4 regions of the Streptomyces sp. NPDC002057 genome follow, and region 1 is predicted to be linked to each of the others. Evidence: riboswitches for the same ligand, from Rfam matches in the RefSeq annotation. Region 1 holds a riboswitch; each other region holds the start of a gene.
The links. A riboswitch is a leader RNA that binds a small molecule or an ion and turns the genes downstream of it on or off. The one in region 1 is predicted to bind cobalamin.
Positions count from the first base shown of each region.

Region 1 (5,507 bases):
GCGTCGACCCCGGCTTCTTCTCCGAGCGCGACACCAGCCGCCTCATCGCCGACCTGCGGGAGGCGCTCGCCGGGGAGCTCGCCGCCGCCCGCGTCTCCGCCTCCGACCTGGCCGACCTCGCCTCCCGGATGCCCGACGTCGCCCAGGTCCTGGTCGGGCTCGGCCGGCGCAACCACCAGCTCTCCGAACGGCTCGCCGACGCGGCGGACCCCCGGGGCGCCGACCCCGAGCTGCCGCGCTCCCCGCACGAGGAGATCCGCGACTTCTTCTACCGCCGGCAGAACTACCTCGACGAGACCGACCGCGCCGCCGAGGCCCTCGCGACGGAGATCGGCATCCGGCCCGGTGACGTCGTCAGGACCCTGACGGCCCGGCTCGCCGACCGTCACGGCGTCCGTCTGTCGGCCGAGGGCGACGAACGCCTCCACCACTACGACGCGTCCACCCGCACGCTCCACCTGTCGGCGCTCCTGCGCCCCGGCCAGCGGGCCTTCCGGATGGCCACCCAGCTCGCCCTCCTGGAGTACGGGGACGGCCTCGACCGGCAGGCGGCCGAGGACTTCCCGCCCGGCGGCCCCGCGCACCGGCTGACCCGCATCGGCATCGCCAACTACTTCGCCGCCGCCCTGATCCTGCCGTACACCGCGTTCCACGCGGCGGCCGAGGAGGTCCGGTACGACATCGAGCGGCTGACCGACCGGTTCGGACTCGGCCACGAGACGGTCTGCCACCGGCTCAGCACGCTGCAGCGGCCCCGCCTGCGCGGCGTGCCCTTCTCCTTCGTCCGCGTCGACCGCGCCGGCAACATGTCCAAGCGCCAGTCCGCCACCGGATTCCACTTCTCGCGCGGCGGCGGCACCTGCCCGCTCTGGAACGTCTACGAGTCGTTCGCCGCGCCCGGACGCATCCACGTCCAGGTCGTGCGGATGCCCGACGGACAGCGCTACCTGTGGACGGCTCGCGCGGTCACCCGGCACCGCGGCGGCTGGGGCAGGCCCGGCAAGACCTTCGCCATCGGCCTCGGCTGCGAGATCCGGCACGCCCACCGGCTCGTGTACTCCCAGGGCCTCGACCTGGACAGCGTCGCCGCCGCCACCCCGATCGGGATGGGCTGCCGCGTCTGCGAACGGCTCGACTGCCCCCAGCGCGCGGCCCCGCCCCTCGGGCGTCCGCTGAGGATCGACCAGAACACCAGCACGTTCGTGCCCTATCCCGTCGACGACCCGCAGCGCTGACCCCGGCGGAGCGCCCCCGCAAGTGCCCCGGTTCCAGGGGGCCGACGCGGGGTGGGGGGTGGACTTACTAGGACGTCCAACTATATCGTCCTGCCACAAGGTCCGCGGTGCAGGGAAGCCGGTGTGAATCCGGCACGGTCCCGCCACTGTGACCGGGGAGTGCGCGCTTTCACGACAGGCCACGGGCGAAGGGATTCGCCGGGAAGGCCGAGGCGCGTGCGGGGATCCGGGAGTCAGGATACCGGCCGCGGGTTGTTCCGTGTTGTCCACGAGGATGGAGCAGACACGCATGGCACCGGTCCGTACCCGCGACCCAGGTGATCACGCGCGAAGCACGGACGCCCCCAGCGGCGTCCCCGGCCTTCGGCGATCCCTCCGCTGACGCGTCCCACGACGGTCCCCCGCGCCCGCACCCGACCGGTGCCGTCGCGCGGCTCCGCCGTGCCATCCCCGGATCTCACCTGACGAGAGCAGGCTTCCATGGTCCGTGAACTCACCCACTTCATCGGCGGCAAGCGCACCCCCGGCACCTCCGGGAACTTCGCCGACGTGTACGACCCGAACACCGGCGCCGTCCAGGCGCGCGTGCCCCTCGCCGACCGCGAGGAGGTACGGGCCGCGATCGCCGACGCCGCCACCGCGCAGCTGGAGTGGGCCGCCTGGAACCCGCAGCGGCGCGCCCGAGTCCTGCTGCGTTTCCTCCAGTTGGTCGAGGGCGAGCGCGAGGAACTCGCCCGCCTGCTCTCGGCCGAGCACGGCAAGACCGTCTCCGACGCCCACGGTGACCTCCAACGCGGCCTGGAGGTGGTCGAGTTCGCCGCCGGGATCCCGCACCTCCTCAAGGGCGAGTTCACCGACAGCGCCGGCACCGGCATCGACGTCCACTCGCTGCGCGCCCCGCTCGGCGTGGTCGCCGGCATCACCCCGTTCAACTTCCCCGCGATGATCCCGCTGTGGAAGGCCGCACCCGCCCTGGCCTGTGGAAACTCCTTCATCCTCAAGCCCTCCGAGCGCGACCCCTCCGTCCCGCTCAGGCTCGCCGAACTCTTCCTGGAGGCCGGACTGCCGCCCGGCGTCCTCAACGTCGTCAACGGAGACAGGGAAGCCGTCGACGTCCTCCTCGAAGACCCCCGCGTCCAGGCCCTCGGCTTCGTCGGATCCACCCCGATCGCCGCGCACGTCTACTCCACCGCCGCCGCCCACGGCAAGCGCGCCCAGTGCTTCGGCGGCGCGAAGAACCACATGATCGTCATGCCGGACGCCGACCTCGACCAGGCCGTCGACGCCCTCATCGGCGCCGGATACGGCTCCGCCGGCGAACGCTGCATGGCGATCTCCGTGGCCGTGCCCGTGGGGGAGGAGACCGCCGACGCGCTCGTCGCCGCTCTCGAGGCCCGCATCGCCACCCTCCGCATCGGCCGCTCCGACGACCCCGCCGCCGACTTCGGCCCCCTGGTCAGCCGCGACGCCCTCGACCGCGTCCGCGGGTACGTGGACACCGGCGTCGAGGAGGGCGCCGAACTCGTCGTCGACGGGCGGGACTTCACGCTTCCCGGCCACGAGAACGGCTTCTTCGCCGGAGCCACCCTCTTCGACCGCGTCACCCCCGCCATGCGCGTCTACCAGGAGGAGATCTTCGGCCCCGTCCTCTGCGTGGTGCGCGCCGCCGACTACGAGGAGGCCCTGCGGCTGCCGAGCGAGCACCCGTACGGCAACGGAGTCGCGATCTTCACCCGCGACGGCGACACCGCCCGCGACTTCACCCGCCGGGTGAACACCGGCATGGTCGGCGTCAACGTCCCCATCCCGGTCCCCGTCGCCTACCACACCTTCGGCGGCTGGAAGCGCTCCGGATTCGGCGACCTCAACCAGCACGGTCCCGACGCCATCCGCTTCTACACCCGCACGAAGACCGTGACCTCCCGCTGGCCCTCCGGGGTCAAGGAGGGCGCGAGCTTCACCATGCCGACGATGGGCTGAGCGCCGTGACCACGACCACGCACCTCACCAAGGACGAGCTGGCCCTCGCCGAGGTCACCCTCGACTTCGCCCAGGAACACCTCGCCCCCCACTCCGTCGCCTGGGACCGCGACAAGCACTTCCCCGTCGACGTCCTGCGCCGCGCCGCCGGTCTCGGCCTCGCCGGCGTCTACGTACGGGAGGAGCACGGCGGCTCCGGCCTGACCCGCACCGACGGCGCCCTGGTCTTCGAGGTGCTCGCCACCGGCTGCCCCTCCATCGCCGGCTACCTCTCCATCCACAACATGGTCGCCTGGATGATCGACCGGTACGGCGACGACGACCAGCGCGCCCGCTGGCTGCCCGGCCTCTGCGCCGCCGAGACCCTGGGCAGCTACTGCCTGACCGAACCGGGAGCGGGCTCCGACGCCGCCGCCCTGCGCACCCGGGCCGTACGCGACGGCGACTCCTACCTGCTCACCGGCGTCAAGCAGTTCATCTCCGGCGCAGGCGCCGCCGGCGTGTACATCGTCATGGCGCGCACGGGCGGCGACGGAGCAGCCGGCATCTCGGCCTTCGTCGTCGAACGGGACGACCCCGGGCTCTCCTTCGGCCCGAACGAACAGAAGATGGGGTGGAACGCGCAGCCCACCCGCCAGGTCGTCCTCGACGGCGTGCGCGTCCCCGCGGAGCGCAGGCTCGGCGCCGAGGGCGACGGGTTCCGCATCGCCATGAGCGGGCTCAACGGCGGCCGGCTCGGCATCGCCGCCTGCTCCCTCGGCGGCGCGCAGAGCGCCCTCGACCGCAGCATCGCCCACCTCGCCGACCGCGAGGCGTTCGGCGCCCGGCTGCTGGACGCCCAGGCCCTCCAGTTCCGGCTCGCCGACATGGCCACCGAACTCGCCGCCGCCCGCGCACTGGTCCGCCAGGCCGCCCAGGCGCTCGACCGGGCGGACCCGGCCGCGCCCCGGCTCTGCGCGATGGCCAAACGCTTCGCCACCGACACCGGCTACTCCGTCGCCGACCGCGCGCTCCAACTGCACGGCGGCTACGGCTACCTGAGCGAGTACGGCATCGAGAAGATCGTCCGCGACCTGCGGGTCCACCAGATCCTGGAAGGAACCAACGAGATCATGCGTGTCATCGTGGCCAGGGGACTGACGGAGGCCGTCCGATGACGACCTCCTCGCCCTCGTCCTCCTCGTCCTCGTCGCCTTCCTCGCCCGACGACCCCGTCCTGCTGCGCACCGAGGGCCGCGCCGCGTACCTCACTCTCAACCGCCCCAAGGCGCTCAACGCCCTCACCCACGCCATGGTCCGCACGATCGCCGACGCCCTCGACGCGTGGGAGAGCGACCCGGGGATCGAGACCGTCGTCCTCACCGGCGCGGGGGAGCGGGGCCTGTGCGCCGGCGGCGACATCCGCGCCATCCACCAGGACGCCGTCACCGGCGGCACCGCGACGGAGGACTTCTGGCGGGACGAGTACCGGCTCAACGCCCGCATCGCCCGCCTGCGCACCCCGTACGTCGCCCTGATGGACGGCATCGTCATGGGCGGTGGCGTCGGCGTCTCGGCCCACGGCACGGTCCGCCTCGTCACCGAGCGTTCCCGCGTCGCGATGCCCGAGACCGGAATCGGCTTCGTCCCGGACGTCGGCGGCACCTACCTCCTCGGCCTCGCCCCCGGGGAACTCGGCACCCACCTGGCCCTCACCGGTCTGCCCGTCGGCGCGGCCGACGCCCAACTCTGCGGCCTCGCGGACCACTTCGTACCCGCCGAGGCGCTCCCCGCCCTGCGGGCCGAACTCGCCGCCGCACCCGTCCGCGACGTGCTAGCCCGCCACGTCCGGCCGGCGCCGCCCGGCGAACTCGCCGGCCACCGGTCCTGGATCGACCCCTGCTACGCCGCCGACACCGTCGAGGAGATCGTCGACCGCCTCCTCGCCCACGGAGCCCCCGAGGCCGAGGAGGCGGCCGCCACCCTGCTGACCAAGTCCCCGACGGCGCTCAAGGTGACCCTGACCTCCCTGCGACGGGCCCGCGCCCTGGGCCCGCTCGAAAGGGTCCTGGAGCAGGAGTACCGCGTCTCCTGCGCGGCGCTCCGCCACCCCGACCTCGCGGAGGGCATCCGCGCCCAGGTCGTCGACAAGGACCGGAACCCGCGCTGGGCGCCCACCACGCCGGCCGGCGTCACCGACGAGGACGTGGCCGCGTTCTTCGCACCGCTCGGCGAGCGCGAACTCCGTCTCGTCCCCTCCCCGTCCCCCGCCGAATCTCCCACGGAGGTGCCCTGGTGAGCCGCGTCGTCGCC
Region 1 covers NZ_JBEOXR010000061.1:39,095-44,601, reverse strand. Annotated here, with positions in the region: gene ABT129_RS32915 (short-chain fatty acyl-CoA regulator family protein) at 1-1,235, shown strand, start outside; cobalamin riboswitch at 1,324-1,499, shown strand; gene ABT129_RS32910 (CoA-acylating methylmalonate-semialdehyde dehydrogenase) at 1,716-3,215, shown strand; gene ABT129_RS32905 (acyl-CoA dehydrogenase family protein) at 3,212-4,372, shown strand; gene ABT129_RS32900 (enoyl-CoA hydratase/isomerase family protein) at 4,369-5,493, shown strand; gene mmsB (3-hydroxyisobutyrate dehydrogenase) at 5,490-5,507, shown strand, end outside.

Region 2 (5,507 bases), on a different contig from region 1:
GGCGAAGATGTACGGCACCGAGTGGTCGAGGGTCTCGCGGCTCGCGGTCGGATCGTACTTCTGCGGGTCGCCGGAGCCGGAACCGATGACGTGGTGGGTGTGGTGGCTGGTGTGCAGGACGATCGAGCGCACCTTGTCCAGCGGTCCCGTCCTCTCCCGCAGCCCCCGGGCGAGGTCGATGACCGCCTGGGCCTGGTACTCGGCCGAGTGCTCCTTGGTGTAGGTGTCGAGGATCGCGCGGCGGGCGTCGCCGGGCGCGGGGAGCGAGACCGTGTAGCGGGCGTCGGGACCGTCGAGCATCCAGGCGAGGAACCCGTCCTCGCCCTCGTAGATCGGGGAGGGCGATCCCTCGCCGCGCATGGCGCGGTCCACCGCCTCGATCGCCGCCTTTCCGGCGAAGGCCGGCGCGAACGCCTTCCAGCTGGAGATCTCGCCCTTGCGGGACTGCCGGGTCGCGGTCGTCGTGTGCACGGCCTGCTGGACGGCCTGGTACACGGTCGCGGTGTCCAGCCGCAGCATCGCCCCGATGCCGCCGGCGGTGGCGGCGCTGAGGTGGGCGACGTGGTCGATGCGGTGCGCGTGCAGGCAGACGCCCTTGACCAGGGCGACATGGATCTCGTAGGCGGCGGTGATGCCGCGCAGCAGGTCGGCGCCCGTGCCGCCGATGTGCTGGGCGACCGCCAGTAGGGGCGGGATGTTGTCCCCGGGGTGGGAGTAGTCCGCGGCCAGGTACGTGTCGTGGAAGTCCAGCTCCCGCACGGCCGTGCCGTTGGCCCAGGCAGCCCACTCCGGCGACACCCGCGTACCCCCCGCGACGCCGAAGACGGACGCGCCCGCGGGTGTCCGGTGGCCGAGGGCCTGGGCGCGGGCGACCGCCACGGGGCGGCGGCGGAGGGATGCGACGGCGACCGACGCGTTGTCGATGACGCGGTTGATCACCATCTCCGACGCCTCGGGGTCGAGCTCCGGCGCCTCCTGCGTGCCGGTGGCGACGACGGCCAGCTTCCAGGCGAGCTGCTCCTCGCGGGGCAGGCGGTCGGCGCTGGGGTGGACGCGTACCTGGTGGTCGATCACGGGACTCCTCGCGGGGTGCGGTGGACGGGGCGTACGCCGGTGAGTCTTCCTCTCCGGCGGGCTCGGAACGAGGAGGCCACATTGCGTAATCCGTCCATGGGGAACCTGCGAATCGGCGAATCTTGCGAAATCTGCGGATGGTACCTTCGCAGAGGAGGGAGCCGAAGGGAGCGTGATCCGCATGGGACGGCCTGCCGGACGGAAGATCTACGCGCACGCGAAGCTGCGCAGGTTGCGCCGGGAGCGGGGGATGAACCAGGTGGAGCTGGCGCGTGCTCTCGGTCTGTCCACCAGCTACCTGAATCAGATCGAGCACAGCCGGCGCCCGCTGACGGCGACGGTGCTGATGCGTATCGCCGAGGTCTTCGGCATCGACCCGGAGTTCTTCTCCGAGGCGGACGAGGAGCGTCTGGCGACCGATCTGCGCGCGGCCCTGGGGGACGAAGCCTGCGGCACGTCCGTACCGTCGGACGAGATCACCGATGTGGCCCGTGACCATCCGGAGGTGGCACGCGCCCTGGTCGCCCTCCACCAGCGGTACAGGGACGCCTCCGAACGTGTGGCGGCTCTGGCTTCACCCGAGGACACCGCAGGTCTGCTGCCCGCCGAACCCCACGACGAGGTGCGGGACTTCTTCTACGCCCACCACAACCACTTCGCCGCCCTCGAGAGGGAGGCCGAGTCGACCGCCGCGGCCCTGGGCATCGGTCGGGCCGGTCGCGCCGCGGAAGCGCTCGCCGATCGCCTCGCGGTCGGGCACGGCATCAAGGTGCTCCAGGCGGGCCCGGAGAGGTCCGCCGATGCCCGGCGGTTCGACGCCGAGAGAGGCCTGCTTCTGCTGTCGCCCTGGCTCAGCGAAGGACAGCGCGCCTTTCAACTCGCCACCCAGCTGTCGTTCCTGGAGCACGGACCGCTGCTGGACGAGCTGGTGGAAGCGGCGGGGCTGGCCTCGTCCCAGGCGGAGGGCCTGGCCAGGATCGGTCTGGCCAACTACTTCGCCGGCGCGGTCCTCATGCCGTACACCGCATTCCACACTGCCGCCGAGAAGCTCCGCTACGACATCGAGCTGCTCCAGGCCCGCTTCGGCGTCGGCTTCGAAACCGTCTGCCACCGCCTGTCCACCCTGCAGCGTACGGACCGCCGCGGCGTCCCCTTCTCGTTCCTCCGCGCCGACCGCGCCGGCAACATCTCCAAGCGGCAGTCCGCCACCGACTTCCACTTCTCCAGGCTGGGCGGGACCTGCCCGCTGTGGACCGTGTACGAGGCCTTCTCCGCACCCGGACGCATCCTCACGCAGGTTGCCGAAATGCCGGACGGCAAGAAGTACTTCTGGATCGCGCGCACGGTCACCCGCGGCGGATTCGGCCACCACGCCCCGCGGGCCGACTTCGCCGTCGCCCTCGGCTGCGAGCTGCGCCACGCGCCACGCATGGTGTACGCGGAAGGCATCTCGCTCGATGATCCGCGCGGCACCACCCCCATCGGCCTGGGCTGCCGGATCTGCGAACGGCAGGACTGCGCCCAGCGGGCACGGCCCCCGGCCGGCGGCGTCCTCGCCGTTGACCCCGACCGGCGTACCCACGTCCCGTACCCGGTGGTCGGCGAGCTCTGACACCGAGGGGCCCGCGCCCGGCGGCGTGGCCACACATTCGTCTCATTTTCGGGTCTGAATGGTGGACTTCGCTGGTGGCAGGAGACGTCGTAAGAGGGAACCCGGTGGGAATCCGGGACTGCCCCGCAGCGGTGAGCGGGAACGACCGCCGTCATACGCACTGGGACCGGAGAACGGTCCTGGGAAGCGACGGCCAGTAGGTGTCCTCCACGAGAGGGCGTGCCCGCGAGTCCGAAGACCTGCCCGTTGCCCGCACGCGGACGATTCCGCGCGCGGACATTCCGGTGACCTCGTGGGCGGGTCGGCGTACACGACGAGTGGCACGTGCGGATTACTCTCGCGACGTGCTTCGCGCGTTCTGGCGTTCCTTCGCGTCCATGTCCCGGTTCCGGGGTGTTCTGGACACATCTCGCGAAGGAGAGTTCCGTGACAGCGAAGCCCGCGGCAGCACGAGCCACCGTGTACGGCTACCCCCGCCAGGGTCAGAACCGCGAACTGAAGAAGGCCGTCGAGGGCTACTGGAAGGGCCGCGTCACCGCGGATGCCCTCCAGCGGACTGCCGCCGACCTGCGCCGGTCGAACCGGCAGCAGCTGACCGACGCCGGTATCCACGAGGTCCCGACCGGTGACTTCTCGTACTACGACCACGTCCTGGACACCAGTGTGATGGTCGGCGCGATCCCCGAGCGGCACCGTGCGGCCGTCGAGGCGGACCCGCTCGACGGGTACTTCGCGATGGCCCGGCACCCGGGACATCGCACCGCTGGAGATGACCAAGTGGTTCGACACCAACTACCACTACCTGGTGCCCTGGCTCGGACCCGACACCGTCTTCACCGCCGACTCCCGCAAGCAGGTCGCCGAGCTGCAGGAGGCCCTGGCACTCGGACACACCGCCCGCCCGGTCCTCGTCGGCCCCCTCACCTACCTCCTGCTCGCCAAGCCCGCCCCCGGCGTCGCAGCCGACTTCGAGCCGCTGACCCTCCTGGACCGGCTGCTGCCCGTGTACGCGGAGGTCCTCGCCGATCTCCGCGCCGCGGGCGCCGAGTGGGTGCAGCTCGACGAGCCCGCCCTGGCGCAGGACCGCACGCCCGCCGATCTGAACGCCGCCGCGCGCGCCTACCGCGACCTCGGCGCGCTCACCGACCGGCCCAAGCTGCTCGTCGCCTCCTACTTCGACCGGCTCGGCGACGCCCTCCCCGTACTCGCCGCCGCTCCCGTCGACGCCTCGCCCTCGACTTCACCGAGCGCGCCGAGGGCAACCTCGAAGACCTCGCCGCCGCCGGCGGCCTGCCCGGAGCACCCGCACCAGATGCACCGCACCCTCGGCGACACACGGGTACGTGCCGTCGACCTGTTGGCCGTACGACGCCCCGGGTCTCCCCCGCCGAGTGCCCAGATCCGTTCCACCGTGGCTCTCGCTCTGGAGTACTCCGCCGCCTGGCTGCGGGGACGGGGCGCCGTCGCCGACGGGCCGCGGGAAGGCACGGCGGCCGCTGAGCCCGCCCGCGCCCGGCTCTGGCAGTGGCGCAGGCAGCGGATGGTCACCTCCGCTGAACTCCGCGAGCTGATCGACACCGAGTGCACGTCGTCGGACCGCGCGCACCCCGGCCGGCCACTGATGGAGGCTCGTGAGTTCCTCGAACGGGCCTTCCTCTCTGACGAGTTGCCGCCCTTCCTGACGACCGAGGCATACCGCCGGCACCTCATTTCCCGGACGGCGGTCCCGTCATGACTCCGCCTGCGGCGCCGGCCGGCGCACCGGGCGCCGTCGGCCAAGGCGGCGCTGTCGCCGGTCTCCCGGACTGGGGCCGGTGCGCGGTCATGGGCGTGGTGAACGTGACCCCCGACTCCTTCTCCGACGGCGGCCGTTGGTTCGACACGACGACGGCGGTCACTCACGGCCTGGACCTCGTGGCCGGGGGCGCCGACCTGGTCGACGTCGGCGGCGAGTCGACGCGGCCGGGCGCCACCCGGGTCGACGAGGACGAAGAGCTGAGACGGGGGGTACCCGTGGTCCGGGCCCTGACCGCCGAAGGGGTCGTCGTCTCCGTCGACACCATGCGCGCCTCGGTCGCCGCGCGGGCGATCGACGCGGGCGCGGCTCTCGTCAACGACGTCAGCGGGGGTCTGGCGGACCCCGCGATGGTTCCGGCCGTCGCGGCCGGCGGCGTTCCCTTCGTGGTGATGCATTGGCGAGGGTTCAGCCACGACATGAACAGCCGTGCGGTGTACGGGGACGTGGTGGGCGAAGTCGTCGCCGAACTCGCCCTTCGCGTCGAGGCCGAGGTGGGCGCCGGCATCCCGCCCGAGCGGCTCGTGATCGATCCGGGGTTGGGCTTCGCGAAGCGGGCGGAGCACGATCTGAGCCTGGTCGCGGGGCTCGGTGCCCTGCGTTCACTGGGCCGCCCCGTGCTGGTCGCGCGCTCCCGGAAGAGGTTCCTCGGGCATGTCCTGTCCGACCCCGAGGGAGTCCCCCCGCCCGCCGAGGGCCGGGACGCCGCCACGGCCGCGCTGTCGGCGATCGCCGCCTACGCGGGCGCCTGGGCCGTCCGGGTACACGACGTCCCGGCGACAGCCGATGCCGTCAGGGTCGCGCACGCGATCGCGTCGGCCACCTGAGGAGGCCGGGCGGCGTAGTCGCCTCGCCGACGCGCCGCCCCGGGTCACCGGGGCCGCACCCCATCACTGTGGTGCCCCTGCACGCTCACCGGGCCAGGACACGGGCGGTCTGCAATGTGGCGTGAACCGCATGGGGACATGTGGCGGAATTCGTAGGCCAGTACATAGCGATGCCTCGTCCGCGCCCGTGGGACCGGCC
Region 2 covers NZ_JBEOXR010000059.1:31,059-36,565, forward strand. Annotated here, with positions in the region: gene ABT129_RS32390 (MmgE/PrpD family protein) at 1-1,074, opposite strand, end outside; gene ABT129_RS32395 (short-chain fatty acyl-CoA regulator family protein) at 1,256-2,686, shown strand; cobalamin riboswitch at 2,729-2,947, shown strand; partial or broken gene ABT129_RS32400 (5-methyltetrahydropteroyltriglutamate--homocysteine S-methyltransferase) at 3,113-3,985, shown strand; gene ABT129_RS32405 (hypothetical protein) at 3,999-4,421, shown strand; gene folP (dihydropteroate synthase) at 4,418-5,308, shown strand.
Region 2: it holds a riboswitch for cobalamin, as region 1 does, so the genes downstream of both, ABT129_RS32400 (5-methyltetrahydropteroyltriglutamate--homocysteine S-methyltransferase) here and ABT129_RS32910 (CoA-acylating methylmalonate-semialdehyde dehydrogenase) in region 1, are expected to answer to the same signal.

Region 3 (5,507 bases), on a different contig from region 1:
GTTCGACACGATCGAGTCGCCGGTCGCGAAGAACGCGACCAGACGGCCGATCATGTGCTGCTCACCGGGGGTGAGCTTGGCGAGGTCGGCGACGTCCGAGTGGAGGTCGACCTCCTCGACGGTCCAGGTGTTCTTGATGGCGTCCCGGTAGCGCTCGTAGAAGTCCGGGTACCGCATCGGACGCAGGGTCAGCTCGAAGCCCGGGTCGAGGAGGTTCTTCTGTTCGGTGGAGCTCATTACTGGCAGGCCTCGCAGGACTCGGGGTTTTCCAGGGAGCAGGCGACCGCGTCGGGGTCGGCGGCCTGCTGGACGGGGATGGTGGCGGCCGCCGTCGACGCCTGGGCGGCGCGGGCGATCCGGGTCGCCGGGCGGGAGCGCAGGTAGTACGTCGTCTTCAGACCCTGCTTCCAGGCGTACGCGTACATCGACGACAGCTTGCCGATCGTCGGCGTCTCCAGGAACAGGTTCAGCGACTGCGACTGGTCCAGGAACGGCGTCCGGGCGGCGGCCATGTCGATCAGACCGCGCTGCGGGATCTCCCACGCCGTGCGGTACAGCTCGCGCACCTCGGCCGGGACCCAGGTGAAGCCGGCCACCGAGCCGTTGGCGTCGCGCAGCGCCTCACGGGTCTGCGCGTCCCACACGCCGAGCCTCTTCAGCTCGTCGACCAGGTACGAGTTGACCTGGAGGAACTCGCCGGAGAGCGTCTCGCGCTTGAAGAGGTTGGAGACCTGCGGCTCGATGCACTCGTACACGCCGGCGATCGAGGCGATCGTCGCGGTCGGCGCGATGGCGAGGAGCAGCGAGTTGCGCATGCCGACGGCGGCGATCCGCTCGCGCAGCGCGGCCCAGCGCTCCGGCCAGTTGAGCTCGACGTCGTAGTGGTCCGGGTGCAGGACACCGCGGGCGGCGCGGGTCTTGTCCCAGGCGGGGACCGGCCCGTTGCGCTCGGCGAGGTCGGCGGAGGCCTCGTACGCGGCGAGCATGATGCGCTCGGCGATCCGGGTGGAGAGCGCGCGCGCCTCGGGGGAGTCGAACGGCAGCTTCAGCTGGAAGAAGACGTCCTGGAGGCCCATCGCGCCCAGGCCCACCGGCCGCCAGCGGGCGTTGGAGTTGCCCGCCTGCTCGGTCGGGTAGAAGTTGATGTCGACGACGCGGTCGAGGAAGGTGACGGCCGTGCGCACGGTGGCGTCGAGCCGCTCCCAGTCGATGTCCGAACCGACCACGAAGGCGCCGAGGTTGACCGAGCCCAGGTTGCAGACCGCGGTCTCGCCGTCGTCGGTGACCTCCAGGATCTCGGTGCAGAGGTTCGAGGAGTGGACGGTGTGGCCGGGCTCGGCGGTCTGGTTGGCCGTCCGGTTCGAGGCGTCCTTGAAGGTCATCCAGCCGTTGCCGGTCTGGGCCAGGGTCCGCATCATCCGGCCGTACAGGTCGCGGGCCGGCATCGTCTTGCGGGCCAGGCCCGCCTCCTCGGCCTTGCGGTAGGCGGCGTCGAACTCGTCGCCCCACAGGTCGACCAGCTCGGGCACGTCCGCCGGGGAGAACAGCGACCAGTCGGCGTCCGCGTTGACGCGGCGCATGAACTCGTCCGGGATCCAGTGCGCCAGGTTCAGGTTGTGCGTACGGCGCTGGTCCTCGCCGGTGTTGTCGCGGAGCTCCAGGAACTCCTCGATGTCCGCGTGCCAGGTCTCCAGGTAGACGGCGGCGGCGCCCTTGCGGCGGCCGCCCTGGTTGACCGCGGCGACGGAGGCGTCGAGGGTCTTCAGGAACGGAACGATGCCGTTGGAGTGGCCGTTGGTGCCGCGGATCAGCGAACCGCGGGCGCGGATGCGGGAGTACGAGAGGCCGATGCCGCCCGCGTGCTTCGAGAGCCGCGCCACCTGGTGGTAGCGGTCGTAGATGGAGTCCAGCTCGTCCAGCGGGGAGTCCAGGAGGTAGCAGGAGGACATCTGCGGGTGGCGGGTGCCGGAGTTGAACAGCGTGGGGGAGGACGGCAGGTAGTCGAGCCGGCTCATCAGGCCGTACAGCGCGGCGACCTCGTCGAGCGCGCGGACGCTGTCGTCCTCGGCGAGCCCGCAGGCCACGCGCAGCATGAAGTGCTGCGGGGTCTCGACCACCTTGCGGGTGATCGGGTGGCGCAGCAGGTAGCGCGAGTAGAGGGTGCGCAGGCCGAAGTAGCCGAAGCGGTCGTCGCCGGCCGCGTCGATCGTCGCGTCGAGGCGGTCCGCGTGCCGCGTCACGAACGCGGCGGTGCGGTCGGCGATCAGGCCCTCGTGGTGGCCGACGGCGACGGAGGCGGAGAAGGAGAACGAGCCCTGGCTCGCGGCCTCGTCGGCGATGGTGATCGTCAGGAGCCGGGCGGCGAGCCGGGAGTACGCCGGGTCGTCGGCGATCAGGCCGGCGGCCGCCTCGGTGGCCAGCTCGCGCAGTTCCGCCTCGTCCGACGAGGCGCTGCGGCCGCGGAGCGCGGCGGCGGCGACCTTGCCGGGGTCGGTGTCGGGGAGATCGGCGGTGAGGTCGGTCAGGGTCCGCAGCAGCACGGTCCCGGGGCCGTCGCTCTCGACCGCGGAAGCCTCGGCCGAAGCCGGATCGGCGGGCGCGATGGTCACGTGGGGGCTCTCCCTCGCTCGGCTCGGGGCCGCGGCGGGGGGAGGCGGGCACGCGGGGGTCCGGACGCCGGACGCGCTGTGTCCACCGGCCCACTCCGCGGGGCCCGGAAGTCATTGGCACCCGAAACGGACGGACCGGGTGCGCTGCCGGCAGGTCTTCGGACTCACCCCGTACGAAACCGCACGAAGCACACCGTTGCGGGACAGTTCCGGATTCGCGCCGGATTCCCCTGCGTCGACAGCGAGGTCGAGCATACATGTGGGGGGCGTCGCTTGCGGAACCCCCCACATGTTGTGTCGCGCCGTGGACTCAGAACTCCAGGGCGTAGGTGCGCAGAGAGTGATCGGGGATCGGTTCCCAGTCCCGGTGCGGGGTGCGGACGAAGCCCAGGCGTTCGTATATCCGGTGCGCCGAGACCATCGAGGCGTCCGTGGAGAGCACCAGGCGGGCACAGCCGGGGAGGGCCCGGGCGCGCTCGACGCAGGCCCTCACGAGGGCCTCTCCGACGCCTCGGCCGCGCGCCTCGCGGGCGACGACGAGCATGCGGAACTCGGCCTCGCCGGTGACGGCGATGTCCGCCCACGGGGTGTCGCCCGTGGCGAAGGTCACGCCGCCGAGGAGCAGCCCGTCACCGTCCTCGGCGACGAGCACCTCGCTCTCGCGGGCGCGCCGGGCGGTGTCGCGCAGCACGTTCAGGTACGAGTCCTCGGCCCCGTGCTTCAACAGCCCGTCGTTCAGATAGGTCCCCGCGGTGAGCTCGCCGAGCGCCTCGTACTCCTCGGGCCGTACCGCCCTGATGGTGAAGTCCATGAGGGCAGTGTGCCTGGGGACGGCGAAGGCCGCCCCGCCTCCGGGAGGAGACGGGGCGGCCTTTCGCGGGTCCGGCGGCCGTCTCCGGCCGTCGGGTCAGTGGGTCTCGGCGCCGACCTTCGGGACCTTCGTGCTGACCCCGGCGTCGCCGGCGTCGGCCGTGTAGTCCTCCGGGGAGGTCTCGTCGACGCCGTCGGGGGCGTTGACGGCCTTGAGGACGAAGGTCAGGACGACCGTGACGACCAGGTTGAGGACGAAGGCGGTGAGGCCGATGTAGCCGATCTCGCCGATGCCCGGGATCTCGGCGGAGGAGCCGCCGAAGTGCTTCTGGGTCGGGCTGGCCACCCCGTACGCGGCGACCGTGCCGTAGAGCATGCCGACGGCCCAGCCGGCGAGCAGCGCCCAGCGGTGGAACCAGCGGGTGAAGAGACCGCCGACGAGCGCCGGGAAGGTCTGCAGGATCCAGATGCCACCGAGCAGCTGGAAGTTGATCGCGACCGTCTTGTCCATGGTGAGGACGAAGGCGAGCGCGCCGACCTTCACCAGGAGCGAGACCAGCTTGGAGACCTTGGTCTCCTGGGCCGGGGTCGCGTCCGGTTTGATGAAGTCCTTGTAGATGTTGCGGGTGAAGAGGTTGGCCGCGGCGATCGACATGATCGCGGCGGGGACGAGCGCGCCGATGCCGATCGCGGCGAAGGCCACGCCCGCGAACCAGTCGGGGAACATCGTCTCGAAGAGCTGCGGGATGGCGAGCTGGCCGTTCTTCACCTGGATGCCGGCGGCGATCGCCATGAAGCCGAGCAGCGCGAGCAGGCCCAGCATCAGCGAGTACAGCGGCAGGATCGTGGTGTTGCGGCGGATGACCTCACGGCTCCGGGACGACAGCGTCGCCGTGATGGAGTGCGGGTACATGAAGAGCGCGAGCGCCGAGCCGAGCGCCAGCGTCGCGTACGTCCACTGGCCGGCCTCGCCGGGGACGAGCGCGCCGCGCGGCTTGTCGGTCGCCGGGTTGGTCTGCGCGTACGCCTCGCCCGCCTTGGCGAAGATCTCGTCGAAGCCGCCCAGCTTGATCGGGATGTAGATGATCGCCACCGCGATGACGATGTAGATCAGGGTGTCCTTGACGAAGGCGATGAGCGCCGGGGCGCGCAGACCCGAGGAGTAGGTGTACGCCGCGAGGACACCGAAGGCGATGAGCAGCGGCAGGTCCTTGATGAACCAGTGGGTGGTCTCGCCGCCGCCGACGCCCATCACGTCCAGGACGGCCTGGATGCCGACGAGCTGGAGCGCGATGTACGGCATGGTGGCGAGGATGCCGGTGACCGCCACCGCGAGGGAGAGGCCCTTGGAACCGAACCGGCCGCGCACGAAGTCCGAGGTGGTGACGTATCCGTGCTTGTGGGAGACCGACCAGAGGCGCGGCAGGAAGGTGAAGATCAGCGGGTACACGAGGATCGTGTACGGCACGGCGAAGAAGCCGGCCGCGCCCGCCGCGTAGATGGCCGCCGGGACGGCGACGAAGGTGTACGCGGTGTAGAGGTCGCCGCCGAGCAGGAACCAGGTCACCCAGGTGCCGAACGACCGGCCGCCCAGGCCCCATTCGTCCAGGCTGTTCTCGTTCTCGGCCCTGCGCCAGCGCGAGGCGAGGAATCCCATGACCGTGACGGCCAGGAAGAAGAAGATGAACACGGCGAGTGCGACGCCGTTCACGCCGTCCTTCATCGCGCGTCACCTCCCTTGCGGCCGCGCTGGTCCAGCTGCCACAGCTTGTACGCGACCATGGTGAGCACGGTCGAGATCAGCACCCAGAGCATCTGGTACCAGTAGAAGAACGGGATGCCCGCGAAGAGCGGTTCGGTCTTCGCGTACGAGCTCACCCAGAGCATCGCCACGAAGGGCGCGAACAGACAGAGCGCGATCACCACCCTCAGGGGTGTGATGGTGGGTTGTTTCCCTTGTGCCGCTTCTGACATGGCGATTCCGTCCCCTTACTGATCACCTCGGTAATGGTGGGGAAATCTAGGGGACGCATGGGCTCCACGGAACCCCCGTCCGTATAACGGATGGGACTCCGCCCCAGGTGCGAC
Region 3 covers NZ_JBEOXR010000002.1:27,860-33,366, forward strand. Annotated here, with positions in the region: gene ABT129_RS01950 (ribonucleotide-diphosphate reductase subunit beta) at 1-237, opposite strand, end outside; gene ABT129_RS01955 (ribonucleoside-diphosphate reductase subunit alpha) at 237-2,609, opposite strand; cobalamin riboswitch at 2,742-2,864, opposite strand; gene ABT129_RS01960 (GNAT family N-acetyltransferase) at 2,920-3,420, opposite strand; gene mctP (monocarboxylate uptake permease MctP) at 3,517-5,142, opposite strand; gene ABT129_RS01970 (DUF3311 domain-containing protein) at 5,139-5,393, opposite strand.
Region 3: it holds a riboswitch for cobalamin, as region 1 does, so the genes downstream of both, ABT129_RS01955 (ribonucleoside-diphosphate reductase subunit alpha) here and ABT129_RS32910 (CoA-acylating methylmalonate-semialdehyde dehydrogenase) in region 1, are expected to answer to the same signal.

Region 4 (5,507 bases), on a different contig from region 1:
CGCCGACGGCCGCGAGGCCTTCGAGGGCCCAGTCGAGGAGGGTCGGGAGCCCGTCGGTGCCGGGGAGGCCGGCGGCCTCGGGGGCCGACTCGGCCACCGGGACCTCGCAGCGCTCCCCGCGCAGCTCCTCGACGCGCTGGCCGAGCAGGTCGAGGAGGGCCGGGACGAGGACCGGGCCCTGGGAGAGCTGGAGGAGCGAGAGCACCTGCGGGACGGCTTCGACGACCTCGGCGACGGCGCTCGCCTCGAACCCCTCGGGGGCCGGGTGCACCAGGGACCAGGCGTCGAAGAGGGCGACCCAGCCGCGCAGCACGGCGGAGTCGTCGCGGTCCCAGGCGTGCAGCCGCCAGCCGGGGCGGGCGGTGTCGCCGTGCAGTTCGACGAGTCCGGCGAGCCGGGCGCGGTCCCAGCCGGCCCGGATCTGGCCGGGCGTCAGGTCCAGTGCGGCGGCGGCCCGTTCCTGCGCGGAGCCGGTACGGAGGGCCGCGTCGGCGCCGCGCTCGACGGCGGCCCAGCGGGCGATGCGTACGGCGGCGGCGAGGACGTGCCGGGCCTGGCGGGCCAGCTCCGAGCGGGGCGGAGTGCCCTCGGGCGGCCGCGGCGCCGGCCGGGTGCGCCGGGTCGTCACGGCCCGTCGGGCGGTGGCCAGCGCCCGCGGGCGGACGAGTCGGAGTCTGGAGTTGCGCGCCAATGGTTCATCGGGCTTTCGAGACGTCACGGGGGCAGTCTTCCCGCTGACGGCCCGAAAGCCCAATCGGAATCGGCCGCCCCGTCCCCGGCGGGCCCCGCGGGGGTCCTAGAGGAGCGGGGTGAGGAAGCGGCGGAGGGCTTCCTCGTAGCGGATCGGGTCGGCGTTCCACATCGCCGCGTGCGGGGCCTGCCGCACGGTCTGGAGGGTGACCAGATCGGGGCGGCGGGCGGCGAGTTCCACGGACGGCTCCCAGGGGGAGATGGTGTCGTCCGGGCCGTGGAAGAGGAGGACGGGGACGCGCAGGGCGCCGGGCTCGGAGGCGTCGCGGAGCAGGTCGCCGTAGGGCCCGATCCTGCCCTGCGCCGCGCGGACCGCGAGCGCCCGCAGGGGTCCCGGGACGTGGTGGGCGGCGGCGAGGTTGCGGAGGGTGGCCTCCTGGTCGAGGACCGGGGAGTCGAGGACCAGGCCGCTGATGCGGTCGCGCACCCCGGACTCGGCGGCGGCGCGCAGGGCCATCGAGGCTCCGGTTCCCCAGCCGTGCAGGACGACCTTGGCGGCGCCCCGGCGGACGGCGTAGCGGATCGCCGCGTCGACATCGCGCCACTCGGAGTCGCCGAGGTGGGCCAGGCCGTCCGGGGAGGCGGGGGCGCCCTCGTCGCCGCGGTAGGCGGGGACGAGGACGGGGATCTTGCGGTGGTTGTAGAAGGGGACGACGTTCAGCGGTTGCTCGCGGGTCGTGCCGAGGCCGTGCAGGGCGATCACCCAGGTGGTGCGGGGGGCCGCCACCAGCCAGCCCGGCAGGGGGCCGAGCTCGCCGGGGATCTCGACGTCCTCCTGCGCGAGCCCGAGGGCGCTGATGGGCGTGCCGATGTGCAGCTGGGGCGTGAAGCGGACGCGGGCGCCGGGGCCGAGCACCCCGAGCTCGACCCGTTCCAGGCGCCGCACGACGGTGTCGGCGGTGTGCGGGACCCGGTCGAGGACGGGGCCGACGACGGCGTGCAGTCCGGGGCCCTCGATCCCGTAGGTGCCGGGGCGCAGCGAGGCGAGGCTGCGGGTGAGGGTGATCCGCTCGGGGCCGGTGGCGTGCACGGTGAGTCGTGGGTCCCCGGGCAGGGGACGTCCGGACGGCGCCCTGAGGGCGGCGTCGCTGGCGTACCGGCCGGCCGCGATCACGGCCGCGCCGACACCGAGCAGAGTGGTGACGGCCGCTGCCGTCGCTGTAGCCGGGCGCACGCTCCCAGTCTCGGCACGGTGCGGTCGGCCTGCCACCGGACGGACCCGGGCGGGGGGGAGGGAACGAGGAGGGAGGGGGGCCGGGGCGCGGTCTCCCCGGGCCTCGCGAGCCCCTCCTTGGAGTGACATGGGTCTCGTCCGCGGGGTCCCCCGGTCGGATGGTTCGGTCCGGGGAGCGGAACCGGGTGGCGGAGGAGGAACCGGGGCAGGTCGCACGTGCCCTGTGATGGCCCGGATTACCCGGGGTTGCGGGGTGACCGCATCGTGGACACCCGGCCCGCCCGGCGGTCAAGCGGAATGCCTCGACACCGGATAGGGACACCACGCCGCCCGACCCAGTTCACCTTCCGTTCACCCAGGTTGCCTACGTTCGGCTCGCCACTGACGTCAAACGATTGCCTGGGTAAATGGAACACATCACGCTGCTGCTCGCCATTGTGGTCGTGACAGCTCTCGTGTTCGATTTCACGAACGGTTTCCACGACACCGCCAACGCGATGGCCACGACCATCTCGACCGGTGCCCTCAAGCCGAAGACGGCGGTGGCCATGTCCGCCGTGCTGAACCTCGTCGGCGCGTTCCTGTCCGTGGAGGTCGCCAAGACGATCTCCGGCGGGATCATCAACGAAGAGGGCATCCGCACAGAGGTGATCTTCGCCGCGCTGGTCGGCGCCATCCTGTGGAACCTGCTGACCTGGCTGCTGGGCCTGCCTTCCAGCTCCTCCCACGCCCTCTTCGGCGGCCTCATCGGCGCCGCGGTCATGTCGGCCGGCTGGTCGGCCGTGAACGGCCCCACCATCGTCACCAAGGTCCTCATCCCGGCCATCGCCGCGCCGCTCGTCGCCGGCCTCGCCGCGATGGCAGCCACCAAGCTGACGTACAAGATCAAGGCCAACCCCGAGGCGAAGGCCACGGCCAAGGGCTACCGGGCCGGCCAGATCGCCTCCGCCGGTCTCGTCTCCCTCGCCCACGGCACCAACGACGCCCAGAAGACGATGGGCATCATCACCCTCGCCCTGGTCACCCAGGGTGTCGTCGCCCCCGGCTCGAACCCCCCGATGTGGGTCATCGTCTCCGCCGGTGTCGCCATCGCCCTCGGCACCTACCTCGGTGGCTGGCGCATCATCCGCACCATGGGCAAGGGCCTCACCGACCTCCAGCCGCAGCAGGGCTTCGCCGCCCAGACCAGCGCCGCGACGGTCATCCTGGCCTCCTCGCACCTGGGCTTCTCGCTCTCCACCACCCAGTCCTGCTCGGGTGCCGTGATGGGCGCCGGCCTCGGCCGCAAGGGCGGTGTCGTCCGCTGGTCGACCGCCACCCGGATGTTCGTCGCCTGGGGTCTGACCCTGCCCGCCGCGGGTCTGGTCGGCGCCGGCGCCGAGTTCCTCACCAAGCAGGGCCCCTGGGGCATCGCCGCCGTCGCGGTCCTGCTGGTCGTCGGCTCCGCCGTCATCTGGTCGCTCTCCCGCCGCAAGCCGGTCGACCACAACAACGTCACCGACGACGACCTCGACGCCGAGCCCGCGGGTGTGGTGACCACCGCCATCGCGGCCGTCACCCCGCCGCCGGCCGCCGGTTCCGTCGCCGCCGTCGCGGACGAGGACCTCAAGACCACCATCCCGGCGCCGGTCCCCACGGACCCGGCCGCTCCCCCGGCCCCCGCCGCAGCGGTGTAAGGAACGAACGACATGAAGATCGACTGGGCAGCCCTCGGCTCCGTCTTCGGAGTCAGCCTCGTGGCGACCGTCGCCCTCGTGGGCCTCTTCACCCTCGGGATCGTCGGCCTCGGCAAGCAGGAGGAGGCCGCCGCCCGCGGTGACTCCGCCGCCCTGGCCCGCACCGGCGCCTACACCTGCTTCGGCCTCTGCCTCGCGGCCGTGGCCTACGGCATCTACCTGATCGTCGTCTGACGGTCCACGCTCCACCGGCCGGGCGGCCCGCACTCTCCGTGCGGGCCGCCCGGCCCGCGTCTGTCCACCGCCCTCTCTGTGGTGCTCCGCACAGTGCGCCGTCGCAGGTCAAGGGTGAGTTGACGCCCCTTCTCGGGGCGTGGTGGACTGCCGAGGCCATTACGGCGGCAGCAGAGGAAGTCCGGTGCGAATCCGGCGCGGTCCCGCCACTGTGACCGGATCCCCAGGGTCCGGGAGTCAGGAACTCTCGCCGCCGGTCACGTCGATCCAGGGCGCGGACCCTGAGTGAGGACAGAGCGCCATGCCCGGCCGCAGCAGTACCACCGGTGCGTTCGCGTACGGCGCGGCCGCGGGCCTCGCCGTCGACCTGCTCGTCGGCGACCCCCGGCGCGGACACCCCGTCGCCGTGTTCGGCCGGGCCGCCGCCGCCGTCGAGGAGCGCCTCCACCACGACCACCGCGGCTGGGGCGCCCTCCACACCGCCGTCTGCGCCGGCTCCACCGTCGCCCTGGGCGCGCTCGCCGCACGGGCCGTGCGGAACCGGCCGGCCGCCGCCGCCGCCCTCACCGCCGCCTCCGTCTGGGCCGTCGTCGGCGGGACGACCCTGGGCCGGGAGGCACGCGCGATCGGCGGGGCGCTGGCCGCCGGCGACCTGGAGGTGGCCCGGGAACGGCTGCCGCACCTCTGCGGCCGCGACCCGCACTCCCTCGACGGACCGGCGATGGCCCGCGCGGTCGTCGAGTCGGTCGCCGAGAACACCTCCGACGCCGTGGTCGGCGCCCTCTTCTGGGGCGCGGTCGCGGGCGTGCCGGGCCTGCTCGGCTTCCGGGCCGTCAACACCCTCGACGCGATGGTCGGCCACAGGTCGCCGCGCCACCGCCGGTTCGGCTGGGCCTCGGCCCGGCTCGACGACGTGGCCGGCTGGCCCGGAGCCCGGCTGACGGCCGCGCTCGCGACCGTCGCGGGCGGGAACCCCCGCGGGGCCGTACGGGCCTGGCGCGCGGACGCGGCGAAGCACCCCAGCCCCAACGCGGGCCCGGTCGAGGCCTCCTTCGCGGGGGCGCTCGGCGTACGGCTCGGGGGGACCCTGGCGTACGGCGGCCGGGTCGAGCACCGGCCGGTGCTCAACGGGACGGGACGGCCCGTCGAGGTCGCGGACATCGACCGGGCGGTCGGCCTCTCGCGCCGGGTGACCGCGCTGACCCTGGTCGCCTGTGTGGGCGGCCGCATCACCATCGGCGCCCTGGCGGCCCGGAAGCGGAGGAACGCATGAGGGGCGGAGGACTGCTCGTCGCCGGGACCACCTCCGACGCGGGCAAGAGCGTCGTCACCGCCGGCATCTGCCGGTGGCTGGTCCGGCAGGGCGTCAAGGTCGCGCCCTTCAAGGGACAGAACATGTCCCTCAACTCCTTCGTCACCCGCGAGGGCGCCGAGATCGGGCGGGCCCAGGCCATGCAGGCGCAGGCCGCCCGCGTCGAGCCGACCGCGCTGATGAACCCGGTGCTGCTCAAGCCCGGCAGCGACCGGTCCAGCCAGGTCGTCCTGATGGGCAAGCCGGTCGGCGAACTCAGCGCGCGCGGCTACCACGGGGGGCGCCAGAAGGAGCTGTTCGAGCCCGTCCTGGCCTGCCTGGAGGAGCTGCGGAGCACGTACGACGCGGTGATCTGCGAAGG
Region 4 covers NZ_JBEOXR010000004.1:29,728-35,234, forward strand. Annotated here, with positions in the region: gene ABT129_RS04840 (hypothetical protein) at 1-718, opposite strand, end outside; gene ABT129_RS04845 (alpha/beta hydrolase) at 797-1,924, opposite strand; gene ABT129_RS04850 (inorganic phosphate transporter) at 2,332-3,600, shown strand; gene ABT129_RS04855 (hypothetical protein) at 3,613-3,834, shown strand; cobalamin riboswitch at 3,961-4,103, shown strand; gene ABT129_RS04860 (cobalamin biosynthesis protein) at 4,136-5,107, shown strand; gene ABT129_RS04865 (cobyric acid synthase) at 5,104-5,507, shown strand, end outside.
Region 4: it holds a riboswitch for cobalamin, as region 1 does, so the genes downstream of both, ABT129_RS04860 (cobalamin biosynthesis protein) here and ABT129_RS32910 (CoA-acylating methylmalonate-semialdehyde dehydrogenase) in region 1, are expected to answer to the same signal.